DNA from 3 places in the Dorea acetigenes genome. Region 3 is predicted to be linked to each of the others. Evidence: predicted binding sites of a transcription regulator. Region 3 holds the regulator's gene; each other region holds the start of a gene.
What was found. The regulator HrcA, encoded in region 3, represses chaperone genes, less so after heat shock. The targets are predictions, from matches to a motif close to TGTTAGCACTCNNNNNNNNNGAGTGCTAACA.

Region 1: a site for HrcA is predicted at 894-924, ahead of OCV99_RS08405 (Hsp20/alpha crystallin family protein). Genes of this name have one in related genera too.
Region 2: a site for HrcA is predicted at 980-1,010, ahead of OCV99_RS16820 (Hsp20/alpha crystallin family protein). Genes of this name have one in related genera too.

The regions. Positions count from the first base shown of each region.
Region 1 is NZ_JAOQJU010000008.1:17,779-25,159, forward strand. Features, by position in the region: gene OCV99_RS08400 (hypothetical protein) at 1-806, shown strand, start outside; gene OCV99_RS08405 (Hsp20/alpha crystallin family protein) at 1,055-1,531, shown strand; gene OCV99_RS08410 (DUF1810 domain-containing protein) at 1,680-2,105, shown strand; gene OCV99_RS08415 (hypothetical protein) at 2,129-3,058, shown strand; gene OCV99_RS08420 (flavodoxin) at 3,366-3,506, shown strand; gene OCV99_RS08425 (ArsR/SmtB family transcription factor) at 3,726-4,088, shown strand; gene OCV99_RS08430 (sulfite exporter TauE/SafE family protein) at 4,116-4,886, shown strand; gene OCV99_RS08435 (N-acyl homoserine lactonase family protein) at 4,915-5,733, shown strand; gene OCV99_RS08440 (EFR1 family ferrodoxin) at 5,750-6,535, shown strand; gene OCV99_RS08445 (substrate-binding domain-containing protein) at 6,810-7,331, opposite strand; gene OCV99_RS08450 (hypothetical protein) at 7,260-7,381, shown strand, end outside.
Region 2 is NZ_JAOQJU010000038.1:13,303-20,683, reverse strand. Features, by position in the region: gene OCV99_RS16830 (PadR family transcriptional regulator) at 1-263, shown strand, start outside; gene OCV99_RS16825 (hypothetical protein) at 275-943, shown strand; gene OCV99_RS16820 (Hsp20/alpha crystallin family protein) at 1,128-1,553, shown strand; gene OCV99_RS16815 (zinc-ribbon domain-containing protein) at 1,605-2,126, opposite strand; gene smpB (SsrA-binding protein SmpB) at 2,162-2,629, opposite strand; gene rnr (ribonuclease R) at 2,595-4,766, opposite strand; gene secG (preprotein translocase subunit SecG) at 4,874-5,116, opposite strand; gene eno (phosphopyruvate hydratase) at 5,215-6,522, opposite strand; gene glmM (phosphoglucosamine mutase) at 6,587-7,381, opposite strand, start outside.
Region 3 is NZ_JAOQJU010000007.1:102,784-110,164, reverse strand. Features, by position in the region: gene OCV99_RS08240 (hypothetical protein) at 1-267, shown strand, start outside; gene OCV99_RS08235 (transposase) at 376-1,143, shown strand; gene hrcA (heat-inducible transcriptional repressor HrcA) at 1,350-2,393, shown strand; gene grpE (nucleotide exchange factor GrpE) at 2,429-3,094, shown strand; gene dnaK (molecular chaperone DnaK) at 3,133-5,013, shown strand; gene dnaJ (molecular chaperone DnaJ) at 5,016-6,197, shown strand; gene OCV99_RS08210 (response regulator) at 6,221-6,841, opposite strand; gene OCV99_RS08205 (sensor histidine kinase) at 6,846-7,381, opposite strand, start outside.

The DNA of each region.
Region 1 (7,381 bases), on a different contig from region 3:
TGTGCCAATGGATAAAGGCAAAATGGAGGAAATTCTGGAGGGATGATGAGTATGATCCTTATGTGAAGCATTTGAGCCAGTCGGATAAAAGGGAACTGTGGTATGGAGCTTTTATGGTCTGCATGTCCGTGGTCGCCCTTTGCAGTTTTTCGATTGCGTTCAGTAACATCCGGGTGAGCCGCCAGAACAGCGAAGATATGGAAGAACTTATGGAAATGGTAGCCACATATATGGGTTCTGCCACGAAGGATGAATATGAGGAGATTGCAAAGACCATACGGCATGACCTGGTGTTTTCTGAATATGGGCAGGAAATAGAGAACTATATCCGTTATATTCCCAATACGGCAGACATCTGCCGGACATGCGGAGAAGGGTTCCCGTCACAGGTGTACCTTGTGTGTACCAATACGGGAGAACTGTATGACCTAGATTTATTTGAAAAAGGGGCGAATCCGGACGCTGGCGAATATGGTTACATGAGCATGAGCTTTGGATATGATGAGGTAAGCCAGACAAGTCTGCATATCACAAAAACTCCGGAGAATAAGGAAGGAACTGTGACAGTGCAGAGGGGACGAGGGATTGTCAGCGTCCAGAGAATGAAATCGTTATTTTGTGATGACTGTATCCGGGAGATGTTAGAAACAGTTGAAAACCAGCTGGTAGAAGAATTCGTGATCTTTGACGCAGAAGGACAGAAGTTTTACGCTGTGGATGACGGAAGTGTGCAGATCGGGGATTATGAACTGCAGGTGGAGTATGACGAGGGAGATTATGAAATAGAAGTGCGGTATGCGAAATAGGTGGGAAAAAGCATGGATATAAAAGCAGATAGTTTTTGGGTTAATTACATACGTGTGAATAACAGTTCACAGAAAATTCACAAAAATTATTAGCACTCACTCTTGACGAGTGCTAATAAAAGTGTTATAACACAGATAGAACAAAGGAGAAGGAAAGAAAGGAACCAGAAAAGGGTTCCGGTTTCTTCCCAATCATCCCCAGTTCCAATTAACAAGATGTTTTTAATTAGGAAAAGGAGCGATGACTTATGATGACACCTAGTATTTTTGGAGAGAACTTATTTGACGATTTCTTTGATGACTTTTTTGATTTCCCGTCCTTTGACGATAAGGCGATGCGTAAAGCGGAGCGGAAACTGTATGGACGCCATGCGGCGAATATGATGAAGACCGATGTGCAGGAACATGACGACCACTATGAGGTGGACATTGATCTGCCAGGCTTTAAGAAAGACGAACTTTCCCTGGAGCTGAAAGATGGCTATCTGGTAATCAGCGCGGCGAAGGGGCTTGACAAGGACGAGAAGGAAAAGAAAACAGGCAGATTTGTCCGCCGGGAGCGTTATGCAGGCAGCATGAGCCGGTCTTTCTATGTCGGGGAGGATGTAAAGCAGGAAGATATTCATGCGAAATATGAAAGCGGGGTATTGAAACTGAGCATTCCGAAGGCAGAAACAAGGAAGCCGGAGGTTGAAGAAAAGAAATATATTGCCATCGAGGGATAACGGCACCTCTTAATATAAATTAAAACCAGGCAGCCCGGAGTTCGGCGCGGTGTGTGTGAAACCGTCCGGCTCCGGGCTTTTTTTGTTTGTGGTAGGAAAAAAGCCTGACCTGTGGTAGAATAATGGCAAACAGAGGAGGCAACAGAGAATGGATAACAATTTAGAGCGATTTTTAATCGCACAGCAGACTTATTATCAAACTGCCTTGCAGGAGATAAAATCCGGGAAGAAGCGCAGCCATTGGATGTGGTTTATTTTTCCGCAGATAGCGGGGCTTGGCTACAGTGAGACTGCCCGGTATTATGCTATTAAGAATATGGAAGAAGCGAAAGCATATATGGAAGATTACACGCTTGGAACGAATCTGATTGAAATATCTCAGGCACTTCTGGAGATAAAATCCAATGATGCGGACGAAGTGATGGGCCGGCCGGATAACTTGAAACTGAAATCTTCCATGACCTTATTTGCTCTGGCAAAACCGGAATGTGAAGTATTCCAGAAGGTATTGGACAAGTTCTTCCATGGGGAACGGGATCAGAGAACTGTGGAGATTTTACAGTTAGTGCATTAATATTGAGAGGATGCGTGAGATTAATGGCGGAAGAAACGAGAGTTTTATCATCGATAGAAATTAGAAATTTAATGTTAGATACTTTGGCATATGAAGCAGATGATATTGATTCTGAAGGAAAAACATTCAAGAAATATGGATATCAGGGAACACAATCAGATTTATATCGTCTAATGGAAGGGTTGGCAATAAAAAGGGGGCTGATAGAATCAGATATTCCTTTGCATGGAGCTGCGTGGGGCGGAAGTGGTCTTATGCTGCATGCGCATAGTACGACAAATTTCAGCTATAGCGACATACAAAATATTTATGAGCAGTTTCATTTATTGCTTAATCAGGGGATTATAGCGCCTGGAGCCATAGGGAATTATGGTCCTAATTTACCAAGTTTTCATGTTACGCAATATGGACTTAAATGTTTAGAAGAACATGAAATACTGCCATATGATGTAGACGGATATTTTGAAAAGATTAAGAATATACCCAGTATCTCAGAATGGGTAAAGTTTTATATTAAAGAGGCGTTACAGTGTTACAATGCTAATTGCATGGAAGCGGCAGTAATAATGTTGGGGCTTTCCAGCGAAAAAATAATAGATGAACAAATAGATGCACTGTTAGGATATTTGTCCAGAAATTTCACAAATGAGTATGCACAAATGCAAACAGAGATATCTAGTATTAGAATGGCATCTGCAAAATTCAGTTGTTATAAAAAGTATTTTGACCTAATAAAAAATAACGTGCAGGATCAGCAATTTAAAGATATGTTGCCATCAGTTGATAGGGTGGCTTTCCAAGTATATGCGAATTTTACTAGAATAACGAGGAATGGACTGGCACACCCGTCTGATACAAAGATGGAAAGAATTGAAGTCCTTATGATTTTCATTTCGTTCATAAAATTTTGTCAGACCCAATATGGATTTATAGATTTCTTTGTCAGCCATTAAAGAAATTTTATGAATGTGGAAATCCTGTCAAATCAATAATTTAACGATAGGGTGCATTTTCAACTCCAAGGGTGCAAATTTAACGATTCCTACTCTCAAAACGATAGTATCGTTAAACTTTTGCCTTCTTACTCACGAAAAAGGTACAATCCCTACTCGAAAAACGATAATAGCACCTACGAGGGTGCATCCCATCATACAGAAAACGCCCTAACCATGGGCGTTTTCGCATATTCAAAAAACGATAGCTCCGATTTTGAAATTGTATCAATTTGATTACGCAATATGGTAGGATGAAGCTCCGGCTATGATAGCAACCTTCCTTGCAGAGAATGATTTCTCAGGCAAGACCATCATTCCTTTCTGCACCAGTTCCAGCGATGACATTGGAAACAGTCTCCAGAATGATATCGAGCCGTGGCTTCAGAGCCTTGGACTTGTGGAATAAAAGAGAAAGCCTATGTTCAAAAAGACACTTAGCGTTGTACTGCTAAGGATGCATTTGGTTATGGCGGAAACGTAAAGGAATCTGCCGATAAAATGATTGCGCTTTCTCCTTTAATTCCTTAATCAATAATTTGATTGTCTCGATTTTCTTTACCAATAATATTTTTTGAACAAAATATAGTACAATGGTTTGAGTAAATGAACAAAGGAGGTCGCAATCATGTCAGAACACAGAGAGGATATCAATCGACTGGCAGAGGAATTTGAAGGTTGCCAGAAGATACTGTTGGCCCTTGGGGATGAGAATCGTCAGCATCTTATGCTGGAAATGATGCGAATGGAGCATTGCGGCGGCGTCCGGGTAGGCACAATCACGGAGAAAACCCATCTTTCCCGCCCTGCTGTATCCCATCATCTACAGATACTTAAGGAGGCCGGTATTTTGAAAATGCGGCGTGAGGGAACTAAAAATTATTATTATTTTGATGCCGATACTGAGGCAATGAACCGTCTTTTGGAGATGATTGGACATGCGAAGCGCATTATGGAAGAATTGCCGGACAGAAGTGGAAAAGATTTATAAAAATGGAAAGGTGATGGAGAATACCTTATGCTGGAAAAAGTATTGGTTTGTTTAGTGGCCGGAGCAGGAGCAGGTTTCGGAACCGGTCTTGCAGGTCTCTCCGCAGCTGCGGTAATTTCGCCGATGCTGATTACGTTTCTTCACGTAAACGCTTATGAAGCTGTTGGTATTGCGTTGGCATCGGACGTGCTTGCTTCGGCAGCATCGGCGTATACCTATAAGAAAAACAAAAATATTGATGTTAAAAATGGGATGATTATGCTTATTTCCGTTTTGATTTTTACCCTTGTCGGAAGCTATGCCGCCTCTTTTCTCCCACAGACTACAATGGGTGGGTTTTCCATGTTTATGACACTGTTCGCGGGCGTGAAATTCATTTTCCGGCCAGTCATGGAGGCAAAGGAAAGCAACAAGAACCGGAGTAAAAAGAAAGCAGCGATACAGTCGGTTGCTTGTGGAATAGCGGTCGGACTGATTTGCGGATTTGTAGGTGCGGGTGGAGGCATGATGATGCTTCTGGTTCTGGTTAGTGTATTGGGTTATGAACTGAAAACCGCTGTGGGAACTAGTGTATTTATTATGACCTTTACTGCTTTGACCGGAGCCATGTCTCATTTTGCAATCGGGGATGGAGTGACGGATTATTCGATTCTTGTCCTATGTATTATTTTTACGTTAATTGGTGCAATGCTCACAGCAAAATTTGCAAATAAAGCTTCGGCAAAGGTTATGAATCGTACCCTTGGTTTTGGCCTTGCTGCCATGAGTATCATTATGATTATTATTAATTATGTATAATACTTGAGTAGAAGTGGAGAGTGATGGAATGAACCGGATAGAAATTTATGCAATGCGCTGCGGAACAGTGGGAACAGACGAAACAGTACCAGATAAAAGGAAATCCAGAAATCCTTTTGCCTATTCGGGGATACTGCGGGGAAAAAAGCATCAAGTATGGCTTCCGGTATATGTATATCTGATTGTGCATCCAAAGGGGAAAATTTTGATAGATACAGGGTGGCATACACAGGTACGGCAGGATCAGAAGAAGCATCTTTCATGGAAATTGAACATTGCCAGCAAAGCACTTCTACCGGTCGGAGAAGCGGTTACTGAACAATTAAAAGCGTTGGGGTTATCTTCTGAAGAACTGGACTATGTGCTGCTGACTCATCTGGATGTGGATCATGTCAGTGGTCTGGAGCTTGTAAAAGACGCAAAGTGTATTTGTGCCAGTGATGCAGAACTGTGTGCGGTTGAGAAAGGAGACATCCGATATAATAGGAAGTTGTGGGAAAACATAGCCATTCAGCCGATTCATATGGAAAATACAGGATTAGGACCGCATGGGAGAAGCGTTGATGTCTTTCAGGATGGAACGGTGCAGTTCGTTGATGTGTCCGGGCATTCAGCAGGAACAACGGGTGTGCTTATCCAAAACCAGGGGAAATTTGTCCTGATTACTGCAGATGCCTGTTACAACCGCCAGTCCTGGGAACAGATGTGTTTGCCCGGCATTATGGTAAACAAAGATAAGGCGAAAGCATCATTAAAATGGGTTCATGACATGTCACAGAAAAAGGAGTGTATGGAGATTTTGGCAACCCATGATCCGGAAATAAGGCCGCATAAGATTATATTGTGAGAAAGAAGGAGAGACTATGATTTATTGTTTTACAGGAACCGGAAATTCACTCTGGGCAGCAAAAGAACTTGGAAGAATTCTGAAGACACCAGTTGAAGGGCTTATAAAGTACAGGAACATGCCATTAGAATGCCCGGATGATATGGTAGGTTTTATTTTTCCTACCTATATGGGAGATATTCCATGGATTGTAAAAGAGATTCTCGTGAAAGTGAAAGTCAGGGCGGACAGCTATGTGTTCCTTGTAATGACTTCCAATAATGGACAGAGCGGCAAAGCTTTTCAAAGCGTAGATGAGGCCCTGCAGACAAACGGTGGTCATTTATGTGCTGGTTTTAATTTGCAGATGCCTGGAAACTGTCTAATCAGTTCTGAAGAAGAAAATCAAAAGAGGCTGGCTCAGGCTCCATCTGTCATAAAGAAAATTAGTGAGATGGTATGCAGGAAGAGCATACTTTATGAACCATCAGGCAAAAAGGCTGAAGCGGGTTTTGTTGAGAAAAGTTATTTCTACGGAACCCATTCCTTGAAACGTCTGACGCTTATGAAAAATTTTAGGATTACCAAAGACTGTATAGGCTGTGGAATCTGTGCTTCGGTATGCCCGACAGATAATATCGTCATAAATGGTGGAAAAGCAGTGCATAAGGAGCAATGTGCGGCATGTTATGCCTGCCTCCACTGGTGTCCGAAACATGCAGTAAAATTGAGAGTCCCCACATTAAGTAAACGGCCGCAGTACCATCATCCGAAAATTTCCTTACAAGATGTGAAGAAATTGAAGGAGGGAGACATTTCATGATTTTGTATTTCAGTGCGTCTGTTGGTAACTACCTGTGGTTACACAGGCGGCGGTTAGAATGAAAAGTAGGCAGAGTAGATGAATCCACGAGTTCATGCAGATCATCCATACTGTCATGTTCCAGATTTCTTGAATACTGCACCAGCCGTATGCGTCGCGCTCTCTTTCTTTTGCTATTTCATATTGAAAAGTTTTAGTTGTTTCTCAAAAGATTTCCCCGCACTGCATTGAATATAGAACGATAAGATTTCTGGTTGGAAGCAAGGCAAGCCAGTCAATAGGTAACAAGTGCTTCTGTATCGCTAATAGGTATAGAGATTCTTCCGGGTGTTTTAAATCCGCGTGCAATAAACTGATCGGAATTAAAGAGCGGCAGATTGGAAGATTCAACCAGATCAGTAAGGGCACCAGGATTTCCATGTATCAGCAGGTCAGCTTCATTAAGGTTTCTTTTGCAAATGTCCAACCAGAAACCAACATTGCCGTTTACAAGAATACGGACACCGCGTAGGTCATGGAAGGTTACACTCTTTGCCTGGGCAAGAGGATGGTCTTTTGAAATGGAGATATAAAGGCGTTCCTGCATAAAACGCTGACAGAACAGCGATTTATCTTCCGGATCTGTACAGAGAATACATAATTGGTACATATGATTTTTCAGTCCAGAGATTAGCTTATCTTGTTTTACCACTTCTGAAGATATGGTTTTTCCGGGAAGTCTCTCTTGAAGTGTGGGAATAATCTCATTTACAGGGAAGGGGGAGCAGGAACCGAAGACTACAATAAAGATAATCATACATTGTATATTTTAAATACATCATATGATTACGGTTCGGACGAAGAAAT
Region 2 (7,381 bases), on a different contig from region 3:
TTCTGGAAAAGGATGAAACCTATGGATATGAGATTGCCAGACAGCTTCAGGAATATGGTTTTTCCGATATTAAAGAAGGAACTTTATACCCTCTTCTTTTACGTCTGGAAAAGAAATCACTGATTGAAGCCACATTCAAACCCAGCCCTTTGGGACCCAAGAGAAAATATTATCACTTGACAGAGGATGGCAGGCTGTATCTGAAAAGCTTTTATGACAACTGGAAGGAAATTACTGCTGCTGTAGAACGAATTTTTGAATAGGAGGATGAGATATGGGACTTTTTTATAATAATTACCAAAAACTACGCCAGGAGAATATTGATAACAGCCTGGAATTGAGCGATGCCAATTATGCCATGCTTGACAGAATGATACAGTACATTTCTGCACATAATATCTCTTTATTTGAACTGGAAGTTGTGAAAAAGGATTTGATTGGTCTTGCCGCACAGGCAGAGAAGAACCAGGGATCACTAGAAGATATGCTTGGTGTGCCGGAAAGGGAATTCTGCAATACTTTGATGGAAGGTGCAATGAAGAAAAATCATTTTGAACACTTTCTTCTCTCCCTTAAGGATATGGCAGTGATTATATGCATTTTTCATCTTACGTTTTTCATAGCGGACGGATGTCCGAAAAATTATGGCCTTACATGGAGCGTACTCTCTTATGGAATCATCATCGCTTTTTTACAGGACTTCATCCAGCATACGCTCCAAAAAAGAATTATCTACAACCGACATGCAAAGAAATGGAAGGGTCTTATCTATACAGTCTTCTTCCTTCTACTCTTAGTTTGGCTCATATTGCCTTTAGACAGCTTTGTAATCCATGGAAATGGCTGGGGAATTACCCTGACAGTCGTTGCTGTAACAGCAGTATTTTTCTTCGGCAACAACTTATACTGGGATCTTCAATCCCGGAAATATCATTGGGAATAAACGTATCCTGGATTCAGTCCGCAAAAAAATTTAAAAAATTAGCACTCACCTATTGACAGTGCTAACATAATGTGTTATATAATAACTATAACAAATAAAACAAAGCAAACCAGCCGGAAATTCTGACAGTCACTTGCCAGAAAATCCTTATCCGGCAAGGCATATATTCAAGGAGGAATGACTTATGTTACTTGCAAACAGAGGAATCAATACTTTATTCGATGACATGTGGAACGACCCATTTTTCACCCGTTCTTATGAACGATCTTCTTCTCAGGTTATGAGGACAGACATTCACGAAAAAGACGGCAATTATGTAGTAGAAATGGAACTTCCGGGATACGCAAAAGAAGACATTAAAGCAGATTTGAAGGACGGATACCTTACCATTACTGCTCACAAGAATGAGACAAAGGAAGAGAAAGATGCCAAAGGAAACTGCATCCACAAAGAACGCTATACCGGAACCTGCAACAGAAGCTTCTATGTAGGCGAAGAGCTGACACAGGAAGATATTAAGGCAGCTTTTACTGACGGTGTATTAAAACTGCAATTCCCGAAGGAAGTAAAGAAACAAGAAGAGCAGCCGAAGCTGATTACTATTGAATAAGAATCCCTTGAGAAAACCAGGGAACCGGAATTTCCGGCTCCCTGGTTTTTTTTATTTCAGTATTCTTATTTTCCCAATAAACGGCAATTCCTTCCTCTCTCCTCTGCACGCTGTCACAATGCCCACAATCATTAAAATAAAGCACGCAAAACTCAGGATATCAAACACCCAGGAGAACACACTGCCGCCAAAGTTAATCCACGAATGCAGCCCAAATATCCAATCTCCATCCAGAAGGTCTATGACACTTGATACAATGAACAGTACCAATCCCTGATTTGCATGGAATTTTGCATACTCTGAATTCTTGTTTCTTGCAAGCAGCGGGATAAGAACAAGAATCCCTATGTAAGATACCACTCCCATTCCCTTGTTAGCACGGACGTCCTGCGGATCAAAATACGCTGTTCCATCTTGCTGTGTGTTGTTTTCGTCTGCACGCCTGTATTCCTGATAAGGATTAAAAACTTCCTGATCCTCTTTTCTGTCGGGCACAGGAATCTCTGCCCCACATTCCGGGCAGAAGCGCATACTATCGTCTACCTTCGCCCCACATTTTACACAATATGCCATTCTTCATTCTCCTCCGTATCTTTCTATCCTGCATCTTAACCCAGATTGCGGATTTTGAAATCCCGGCTTGCCTCTCTTTGCTGGTCTTTCTTAGCAATGTCCTGCCGCTTATCATAAAGCTTCTTACCTTTTGCAAGCCCAATCTCGACTTTTACCAGGCTGCCTTTAAAATATACCTTTAAAGGCACAATAGCAACACCTTTTTCCTTAATTTTTCCGAAAAGTTTATTAATTTCCGCTTTATGCAGCAGAAGCTTCCGCTCCCGCAAGGGATCTTTATTAAAAATGTTCCCTTTCTCATAAGGGCTGATATGCATTCCATAAATAAATACTTCTCCTTTGTCGATTCTAATAAACGACTCTTTAATACTGCATTTGCCCATACGCAGGGACTTCACCTCCGTGCCGGCAAGTGAAATTCCTGCTTCATAGGTATCCAGGATAAAATAATCATGGTATGCTTTTTTATTATTGGCAATCATTTTCATACTGCTCTTCGCCATCATCCATTTCTCCTTCATCTATAATCTCAAAATCAATGGTCCGTGACAGGCGGTCCGTCCCAATCACCCGAACATACACTTTCTGTCCCAGCTTATATACCTTACCTGTATGCTCTCCTACCATCTCACAGCGGTCTTCATAATAATCGTAATGGTCGTCATACATATTCGCCACATGCACCAGACCCTCCACCGTATTAAGAAGTTCTACATAGATTCCCCATTTAGTAATACCGGAGACTACACCCTCGAAGGTTTCTCCGATACGTTCTGCCATATATTCCACTTTTTTCAGCTTAACGGTCTCCCGTTCTGCTTCTTCAGCCCTGCGCTCCGTCTCGCTGGAATGCTTTGCTACTTCCGGCAAAATACTCTGGTAATGTTCTATCTTCGCCGCATTCATTCTTCCCCGCAGGTTATCCTTGATAATCCGGTGAATCTGCAAATCCGGGTATCTCCTTATAGGCGAGGTGAAATGGGTGTAGTAAGGCGCCGCCAGCCCAAAATGCCCGGTATTTTCAGGCGTATATTTTGCCTGCTTCATAGAACGAAGCGCCAGGCGGCTAATTAAACTCTCTTCCGGTCTTCCCTCTGCCTTTGTCAACAGCTTCTGCACTTCCTTGGGACGAATCTCATTTACACCAATATGCATGGTATACCCAAAATTATTAATAAATGTGGCTAGTTTCCTCATCTTTTCTTCATCCGGCGCTTCGTGAGTCCGGTACACAAAGGGAAGTTCCTGCCAATAATAGTCTTCTGCCACCGTCTCATTGGCAAGAAGCATGAAATCCTCGATAATCTTTGTCGCCACATTCCTGTCATAAGGCTTAAGCTCCAAAGGCCGTCCCTCTTTGTCAAGTACGATCTTCGTCTCCGGAAAATCAAAGTGAATCGATCCTCTCCTGTGACGCTTTGTCCGCAGAATATCTGCCAATTCTTCCATCAGCTCAAACATAGGCACCAGCTTTTCATACTTCCTGCTCTCCTCCGGATCTTTGTCTTCCAGGATTTTCTTCACACTGGTGTAAGTCATGCGCTCATCTACACGAATTACCGTCTCAGCAATCTCATGGTCGATAACATTCCCCTTTTTATCAACGGTCATAATGCAGCTAAGTGCCAATCGATCCACTCCGGCATTGAGGGAACAAATGCCATTAGACAGCTTATGGGGCAGCATGGGGATTACACGATCCACCAGATATACACTCGTCCCACGATTCAGGGCTTCTCTGTCAAGGGCGCTGCGCTCCTGCACATAATTTGTCACATCGGCGATGTGAACACCCAGAAGATAATGCTCTCCGTCTCTCGTAATAGAAACAGCGTCGTCTAGATCCTTCGCATCTTCCCCATCAATCGTCACCATCTGCCAGTCTCTTAAATCTTTACGCCCTGCCCGGTCAGCTTCGCTAACTACATCCGCCGTCCTCTCTGCCTGGTTCAGGACTTTTTCCGGGAATTCCACGGGAAGGTCATAACTTTTCACAATGGACAGGATATCGGTTCCCGGGTCATTGATATGCCCGATAATCTCCACGATCCTTCCCTCCGGCTTCTTATTTTCATCTCCCCAGGATGTCAGCTCTACTACTACTTTATGCCCGTTTACCGCTCCTTTGGCGTGCTCCACCGGAACAAACACATCCCGGGCAAACTTCTGGCTATCCGGAATCACAAATCCATAGTTCTTATCTTTTTGTATCCGGAAAAGTCCCACCAGCTTTGTTACGCCGCGAGATACCACACGCAGAACCTTTCCTTCCCTGCGTCTGCCTTCCGGCGCTTTTATAATCGCAATCTCCACCGTGTCGCCCTGGAAAGCTCCTCCGGTATCTTCCTCGCCGATGAAAATATCTTCTTCATTGTCTACAGTCACAAAGCCAAAGCCTCTGGGATGCGCCTGGTATACGCCCGTCAGCCTTTTTGCTTCGCCTTTGCAGTACTTCCCCTTCTTAGACAAACAGACCTTGCCTTCTTCTACCAACGCATCCATTACTGCTTTTAAATCTGCTTTCTGCTCCTTCGGAACCTGCAGCAAAACGGCAAGCTCCTTCAGTTTCATAGGCACATATATATCATCACACAGAAATTCATATATGATTTTTTTTCGTTTCTCAAATGTCTCATCCATTCTGCCACCCCTTTCCTACTTATCCCGCATCCATTCTCTCATATACACAAAGAGACACCCTTATTACAAGAGTGTCCCAACATCTTCAGATTCATACATACACTTCTTTAAGCAAATACATTCAAGTTCAATACTGCTGCCAGTACAACGAAAAGAATTGCTAAAAACTTCGTGGACTTTACAAGTGTTCCTTCCATGGAACGTCCCTTGTTCTGTCCCCAGTAAGTATCAGCCATACCACCGATCGTCCCCAGTCCTGCTGACTTACCTTCCTGTAATAATACGATTACCGTCAATGCGATACAGTCTATTGCAAACAAAATCATCAATACCATCTTCAGAATTTCCATCTTTCACACCTCCTGTGGTTAAACCACGTATATTCTAGCACAAGCCTCCGAATATATCAAGAGATTCCAGTTACTTTTTCGTTAATATTTTTGCATTACTATTCAGACTCCTGAAATGGATTTTCATATTCCGCAATCTCACTAAGCCTTTCTTCAATCCTCAGAAGCTGATTGTACTTGGCAACACGCTCGGAGCGGCAAGGCGCCCCTGTCTTAATCTGCCCGGTGTTAAACGCCACAGCAATATCCGCAATCAATGCATCCTCAGTCTCTCCTGATCGATGGGAGATAACCGCCCGGTATCCCGCTTTCTGCGCCATCTCAATCGCATCAAAAGCTTCCGTCAAAGTTCCAATCTGATTGACCTTCACAAGAACCGCATTGGCAACACCGCTCCTGATTCCCTTTTCCAGACGTCTGGTATTTGTAACAAATAAATCATCACCCACAAGCTGCATATGCCGTCCCAGCCTGGTAGTCAGAAGCTCCCAGCCGTCCCAGTCCTCTTCATCCAATGGGTCTTCAATGGAAACAATCGGAAATTCTTCTGCCAGTTCTTCGTAATACTCAATCAGCTCTTCTGCCGAACGGATTACCTTGTGCCCATGCATTTTTCCTTCGCCTTCAAAAATATATTTCCGAAAGCTCTTCTCATACAATTCCGATGCCGCCACATCCAGTGCAATCACAACATCCTTGCCTGGCTGGTACCCGGCAAGTTCCGTCGCCTCCACAATGAACCGGAGCGCTTCCTTTGCATCCGGAAGATTAGGGGCAAATCCACCTTCATCCCCCACTGCCGTACTAAGTCCCTGCAGACGCAGCAGTTCCTTTAAGGAATGATAAACTTCCGCGCACATACGGAGTCCTTCTTTGAAGCAGCATGCACCCACAGGCATAATCATAAATTCCTGGATATCAATGGTGTTATCCGCATGCTTTCCGCCATTCATAATATTCATCATGGGAACCGGCATCTTCTTCGCATTGGTTCCGCCCAGATAGGAATACAGCGGAACCTGCAGCGCCTCTGCCGCCGCTCTTGCCGCTGCCATGGAGACCCCCAGCAAAGCATTGGCTCCCAGATTCTTCTTGTTCTCTGTCCCGTCCAGACGAAGCAGAACTTTGTCCAGATCCGCCTGGCAAAGTACATTCATCCCAACAATTGCGGGAGCGATCTTCGCATTCACATTGTCAACGGCTTGTTCCACTCCCAGCCCATTGTAGCGCTTCTCTCTGTCTCTTAACTCTACGGCCTCATATTTCCCCGTAGAAGCGCCGGAAGGCACGCACGCCCTTCCCAGATACTTCTCTGCGGCAAGCACTTCTACTTCTATCGTAGGATTCCCGCGGGAATCCAGAATTTCTCTGGCGTATACATCTGTAATCGGTAAAAATTTATACATAACATTTATTCCTCCTTCTGAGGAATTAGTATTACCGGATTCCAGATGAACAATGCAGCCGGATTTATCCGACTATCAGACCCTCCGCTTCCATCACGTCAACCACCTGCATAACATATTTGTCACACAGTTCGTCGGTTGCCGCCTCTACCATCACACGGATTACCGGTTCTGTGCCGCTCTCTCTTACGAGAATCCTTCCATCATCTCCCAGAGCCGTGGCAACTGCGTCCACAGCCTTCACGACTTCCGGATTCTCCCGCGCCGTCTTCTTATCAGCCACACGGACATTCTTCAGAAGCTGCGGATAAATCTTCACCGGCTCCGCCAGCTTGCTAAGGCTGGTTTTCTTCTCTAACATAACTTCCATAATCATAAGAGAAGTCAGGATTCCGTCACCAGTGGTCGCATGCTTGCTGAAAATAATGTGTCCGGACTGCTCGCCGCCCAGAGAGAAATTATTATTTACCATATTTTCATATACATATTTATCGCCTACAGCGGTTTTCTCATACTTAAGCCCGATTTTGTCACATGCCTTGTAAAGCCCCAGATTAGACATGATTGTTGTAACAATCGTATCGCCGTTCAGCCGTCCGTTCTCTTTCAGATATTTTCCGCAGATGTAAAGAATCAGATCTCCGTCTACTACATTCCCTTTCTCGTCCACAGCAATACAACGGTCTGCATCCCCGTCGTAAGCAAATGCAATATCCAGCTTCTTCTCTTTTACAAATTCCTGCAATACTTCAATATGTGTAGAACCGCAATCCCGGTTAATATTCGTCCCGTCCGGCTCGTTATTGATTACATATGTTTTGGCGCCCAGAGCATCATATACACTCTTTGCGATCATGAA
Region 3 (7,381 bases):
GTAGAATTAGAAGTTGACGGAACACGGGGATTGATTCAGTTGATGCGGGATGGACGCCAGGTGGATCTGTACTTGAAAGAGAAAAAATCCGACGAAGACGGATATATGAGCTGGGATGTAGAGCATTGGTCAAGCATTGACGTAAAGCGCTTTATCCGCTGTTATTCTCTGGAGGGGCGTGTGCTGGGTGAGTCTACCGGGCATAATATTTACGATCTGGAGAATGAGTTCAAGCCGGACGAAGCGGCAAAGGTGGAACTGAGCTAGTTAATTGCAGACGTAGTAAAGCGTCGCTTTACTACGTCTGCAATTAACATTTGTGGTGTACCCAACTGCATTTTGCCCTGTACCTGATTAGACGGAAGGAGGGCTGAAATGGCAACATGCAGACGAAAAAAGAGTGCAACAGGTATTTATCATGTTGTAGTAAAAGGAATAAATAAAGAAAAAATATTTTATATGCAGCGTGAAAAACTTTACTTAAAAAAGATTATTTTAAAACATCTTGAGAAACTGGAAGTTGAAATATATTCATATTGTATTATGTCTAATCATGCCCATTTTATCATTCGGGCAGAAATCGAAGTATTATCTTTGTTCATGGCTAAGGTTTTAGCAGAGTACGCATCCTATTATAATTATAAACATCGTCGAAATGGACATGTCTTTCAAAATCGTTTCATGAGTGAGTGTATTGAGAATGACAGATATTTTTGGACATGTTTAAGATATATTCATCTGAATCCTGTGAAAGCTAATATGGTAAAAAATCCGGTGCGCTATAAATATAGCAGTATGGCAGATTATATGACAGAAACGACAGGCATATTGGATTCAAAAGCAATTCGTATATATAAAGAACATTTTCGTGATTATTCTGAGTTTGAAGATTTTCATAGAATACGGCAAACAGAATTATTTTTAGATTATTCGGATGATGTGAAATTGCAATATATGGAGCTTGCATTATATATTGCAGAAAAGTTATATGAAGAAAAGAAGCTGACGTTATTGCATCAGGTATTTGAAGAAAAGGAAAACAGGAAAGAGTACATAAAAAGATTGTGCGAGAAATTAAAAATAGGTGTACGAAGAGCAGAAAAATTGTGTACGGATGTTTATAATAAAGTGGATAGTGGATAGATAGGTACAGGGGAAATGACAGTTGGGTACACCACAAATGTTAATTGGGGACGTAGTAAAGCGTCGCTTTACTACGTCCCCAATTAACAAAATAAAAAAAATATAAACAGTGTTGACAAATGAAAGCAGTAGTGCTAAATTAATAGTCGTAAAGATTAGCACTCGGATTAAATGAGTGCTAACAGAAAGAAGAAGGAGGCGAAGAGATGCAGGCGAAAGACCAGCTGGGTGAGAGAAAGATGAAAATATTACACGCAATCATCCAGACATATTTGGAAACAGGCGAGCCGGTAGGTTCAAGAACCATTTCCAAATATACGGATTTGAATCTGAGTTCTGCTACCATCAGAAATGAGATGGCGGATCTGGAAGAGCTTGGCTATATTCTACAGCCTCACACATCCGCAGGGCGGATTCCTTCTGACAAAGGTTACCGGTTATATGTAGATATGCTGATGGAGGAGAAGGAGCAGGAGCTCAATGAGATGCAGGAACAGATGCTTGAGAAGGCAGATAAGATGGAACTTCTTCTGAAGCAGGCAGCAAAGGTTCTCGCGAACAACACCAATTATGCTACAATGATTTCGACTCCCATGAACAGTGCTAATAAGATTAAGTTTATTCAGCTTTCACAGGTTGATGAAGAGCAGATTATTGCAGTGATCGTGCTGGGAGGCAATGTGATTAAGAACAAAATCATTACCGTAGGCGAAGAGCTTAGCAGTGAAAATCTTCTCAAGCTGAATATGTTGCTGAATACCACACTTAATGGTATGTCCATAGAAGAGATTAATCTGGGGCTGATTGCAAGGCTGAAGGAGCAGGCAGGGATTCACAGTAAGGTAATTAGTAATGTGTTGGATGCTGTGGCTGATGCTATCCAGATCGACGAGGATATGCAGATCTACACCAGCGGGGCGACCAATATTTTCAAATATCCGGAACTTTCGGATAAGCAGAGTGCGCAGGAAATCATCAGTGCATTTGAAGAGAAGCAGCAGCTTACCGAACTGGTGACACAGACACTGTCACAGGAAGAGAATACCGGAATTCAGGTATATATCGGAGATGAGACACCGGTTCAGACCATGAAAGACTGCAGCGTTGTAACTGCAACTTATGAATTGGGAGATGGTATGAAGGGAACAATTGGTATTATCGGACCGAAGCGGATGGATTATGAACATGTATTAAAATCGCTGAAGCATTTGCAGAATGAGCTGGATGCGATTTTCCATAAAAAAGTGTAAGAAAGGTGGAAGGACCCTTGGATAAAAATCAGGAAATGAATCAGGAGAAGAGTCAGGAAGAGATGGTGAAAGAAGCCGTCGAAGAGGCGAAGAAAGCAGCGCAGCAGGAAAATGCTGAGAAGACTCCGGCTGAGGAAGAGACTGGCGCAGAGACGGCAGAGGATGTCCCGGAGGACGGACAGGAGCCTGAGGATGGTTCTGAGGAAGAACCGTCAGAGGATGGACAGAAAAAGAACAAGTTTTTCGGGAAAAAGAATAAAAAAGATAAGAAAGATGAGAAAATAGAAGAGCTGACGGATAAACTTACCCGTCAGATGGCAGAGTTTGATAACTTCCGCAAGCGTACAGAAAGGGAGAAGTCCCAGATGTACGAAGTAGGGGCGAAAGATATCATAGAAAAGATTCTTCCGGTTGTAGACAATTTTGAGAGAGGGCTTGCAGCGGTGGCCGGAGAAGAAAAAGAAAATCCATTCGTTCAGGGAATGGAGAAGGTTTATAAGCAGCTTATGACGACACTGGAAGAGGCAGGCGTAAAGCCCATAGAGGCTGTCGGTCAGGAATTTAATCCTGATTTCCACAATGCAGTTATGCATGTGGAAGATGAGAGCTTCGGGGAAAATATCGTAGCCGAAGAATTCCAAAAAGGATATATGTATCGTGACTCCGTAGTGAGACACAGTATGGTCAAGGTTGCGAATTAATATTGGTAATTTAAATTCATTATAGGAGGAATAGAATCATGGGAAAAATAATTGGTATTGACTTAGGTACAACAAATAGCTGTGTTGCCGTTATGGAAGGCGGACAGCCGGTAGTCATCGCAAACACAGAAGGCGCGAGAACAACACCGTCCGTAGTTGCATTTACAAAGACAGGTGAGCGTCTGGTGGGCGAGCCGGCAAAGCGTCAGGCAGTAACGAACGCAGAGAAGACAATCTCTTCTATTAAGAGAGAGATGGGTTCAGATTATAAAGTGACAATTGATGGTAAGAAATATTCTCCGCAGGAGATTTCCGCAATGATTCTGCAGAAACTGAAAGCAGATGCAGAAGGATATCTTGGAGAGAAGGTTACGGAAGCAGTCATTACCGTTCCGGCTTATTTTAACGATGCACAGCGTCAGGCTACCAAGGACGCAGGTAAGATTGCAGGCCTTGATGTAAAGCGTATTATCAACGAGCCTACGGCAGCGGCTCTTGCATATGGCCTGGATAATGAAAAAGAGCAGAAGATCATGGTATACGACCTTGGCGGCGGTACATTTGATGTATCTATCATTGAAATCGGCGACGGTGTTATCGAAGTACTTTCCACAGCGGGCAATAACAGATTGGGCGGAGATGACTTCGACCAGAAGATTACAGATTATATGCTGGCTGAGTTTAAGAAGATGGAAGGCGTAGATCTGTCTGTAGATAAAATGGCACTCCAGAGATTGAAAGAAGCGGCAGAGAAGGCGAAGAAGGAATTATCTTCTGCTACAACAACCAATATTAATCTGCCGTTCATTACAGCTACAGCGGAGGGTCCGAAGCATTTTGATATGAATCTTACAAGAGCTAAGTTTGATGAGCTGACACATGACCTGGTAGAGAAGACAGCAGAGCCTGTGACAAGAGCATTATCTGATGCGGGAATTACAGCTTCTGAGCTGGGTCAGGTACTTTTGGTAGGCGGTTCTACACGTATCCCGGCGGTACAGGATAAGGTAAGACAGCTTACAGGAAAAGAGCCGAGCAAGTCTTTGAACCCGGATGAATGTGTAGCGCTCGGCGCTTCTGTACAGGGCGGTAAATTAGCCGGAGATGCAGGCGCAGGCGACATCCTTCTTCTGGATGTAACTCCGCTTTCTCTTTCCATCGAGACAATGGGTGGTGTTGCAACAAGGCTGATTGAGAGAAATACGACGATTCCTACAAAGAAGAGCCAGATTTTCTCTACGGCAGCAGATAACCAGACAGCAGTAGATATTAACGTCGTACAGGGTGAGAGACAGTTTGCAAGAGACAATAAGTCTCTCGGACAGTTCAGACTGGATGGAATTCCGCCGGCACCGCGTGGAATCCCGCAGATTGAAGTTACTTTCGATATTGATGCCAATGGTATTGTAAATGTTTCTGCGAAAGACCTTGGAACCGGAAAAGAACAGCATATTACGATTACGGCAGGTTCTAACATGTCCGACGAAGACATTGATAAAGCTGTAAAAGAAGCAGCGGCATTTGAGGCGCAGGATAAGAAGCGTAAAGAAGGTATTGACGCAAAGAATGATGCAGACGCTATGGTATTCCAGACCAGAAAGGCAATGGAAGAAGTAGGAGATAAGCTGGATGCAGCAGATAAGGCAGCGGTTGAGGCTGACTGCAAAGAGCTGGAAGATCTGCTTGCAAAGATTAATATGGATGATATATCCGATGCGCAGGTTGCAGAGATGAAAGCCGGCAAGGAGAAGCTGATGGCAAGCGCCCAGAAGCTGTTTACCAAGGTTTATGAACAGGCCGGAGCGGCAGGAGCCGCAGGTACACAGGGAGCAGGCCCTGACATGGGAGCAGGAGCAGGTCCGGCGCCGGATGGATTCGCAGGCGATGATGTAGTAGACGGAGATTATAAGGAAGTATAAACATGGCTGAGACAAAGAGAGATTACTATGAAGTGTTGGGCGTCGCTAAAGATGCTGACGAAGCGACTCTTAAAAAAGCGTATAGAAAAGTAGCCAAAAAGTATCACCCGGATATGAATCCGGGTGATGCTGAAGCTGAAAAAAAGTTCAAAGAAGCATCCGAAGCTTATGCAGTCTTAAGTGATCCGGAGAAACGCCGGCAGTATGATCAGTATGGTCATGCTGCATTTGAAGGTGGAGCAGGCGGAGCGGGAGGTTTCGGTGGATTTGACTTCAACGGAGCTGATTTCAGTGATATCTTTGGCGACATTTTTGGCGATTTGTTTGGCGGTGGCAGAAGAAGCGGACGTGCGAGCCAGGGACCGATGAAGGGTGCGAATATCCGCAAAGGTGTGCGTATTACCTTTGAAGAAGCGGTTTTTGGGTGCGAGAAAGAGCTGGAGGTCGTGTTAAAGGAACCTTGCAGTAAATGTAATGGTACTGGAGCGAAGCCGGGGACATCGCCGGAGACTTGTTCAAAATGTGGCGGTAAAGGACAGATTGTCTATACACAGCAGTCCTTCTTCGGAACGGTTCAGAATGTCCAGACTTGTCCGGATTGCCGGGGAACCGGTAAGGTGATTCGTGAGAAATGTCCGGATTGTGGAGGAACAGGTTACACGGCAAGCAAGAAGAAGATATCCGTATCTATTCCGGCTGGTATCGATAACGGGCAGAGTGTAAGAATCCGTGAAAAAGGTGAGCCGGGTGTCAATGGCGGACCGAGAGGAGATTTGCTGGTAGAGGTGACGGTATCCAGACATCCGATTTTCCAGCGGCAGGATATGCATATTTTCTCTACCGTGCCGATTAGTTTTGCCCAGGCAGCGCTTGGCGGAGACATCCGCATCAAGACAGTAGACGGAGAAGTATTGTATAATATAAAACCAGGAACCAAGACAGATACCAAGGTCCGTCTGAAAGGAAAAGGCGTGCCATCCGTGCGGAATGCGCAGGTGCGCGGCGATCATTATGTGACGCTGGTAATTCAGACACCGGAGAGACTGAGCGCAGAGGCGAAGGAAGCTCTGAGAAGATTCGATGAGCTGACAGGAAATTCTCTGAACCAGGTGTCGGGTGAGGACAAAGGAAAACCTAAGAAAAAAGGATTTATGGATAAAGTAAAAGAAGCCTTTGATGATTAATTCATCAGAGGCTTTTTCTTTGTTTACAGATGTTGGTAGTAGAATATGGCAAGCTGCGTCCGGTCCCGCAGGCATAGCTTATCCAGGATACTACTCAGATAATTCCGCACGGTTCCTTCACTCAGATATAATTTTTCTGCGATTTCACGGTTGCTTAATCCGTCTGCGACGAGGGTTATGATCTTATATTCCCGTTCGCTTATTTCGTAGTCGTCATAATTAAATTTTGACTTTTTTTGAAGAAGATCAGGAATGCGGGATACAATCTCAAGTCCGAAAACGGTCTGTCCGGTGCAGACAGCTTTAATTGCAGGAACAATGCTGGTATAATCCTGTTTGAGAAGATATCCCTTTACGCCGAATTTTAATGCTTTCACGATATATTCGTCGTCGGAGAAGGTGGTAAGGAGGAGAATCTTAGCATTCGGGAATTCAGAAAGAATTTGCTCGGATGCTTCCAGCCCGCTCATTTCCCTCATGCGAATGTCCATAAGAAGTACGTCCGGTTTGTGCTTTCGGTACAGGGAAACGGCGTCTTTCCCGTCTGTGCCGGTTCCGCATACACAGACAGAACCATCCGTTTCCAGGATGGTTTTTAAAGCACCGGCAACTAGAATATCGTCATCGACAATCAATATATTTATCATTTTAGAGAGCCTCCTTTTTTGGTATGGTAATAAAGATGCGGAATCCGTTTTCTATCTGAATCTGCAGATTCCCATCCAGAGAATCTACACGGTCTTTTATATTAGTCAGCCCCATCCCTGTTCCGTCTGTCAGCTTAGAAGTTTTGATATCCGTACCATTATCCTCAATGATAAGCTGATAGAGTGCAGGATGTTCACGGACGAGGATGTGTACCCGGTCGGCGTTGCTGTGCTTTATGACATTGTTCAGGGCTTCTCTTATAATAGCAATAAAACCATATCTGACAGCTTGCGGTATTTGAAAACCCATATCGTACTCCATTACAGCGGGGCAGAAAGAAAAAGATTCTATAAGATTATCCAGAGTTTCCTTCAGGTTGACAGACTCATCGTGTAGATCGTGAACACTTTTCCTTATATCGGTCATGGCAGTGTTCAGAGTCTCTTCCAGTTGGGAGAGGAGAGGGGTTAAGCCTTCTTCTTTATTGATTGCTTTCGCTGCTCCGGTTAGCAGAATAGAGCGGGAAAGCATATGTC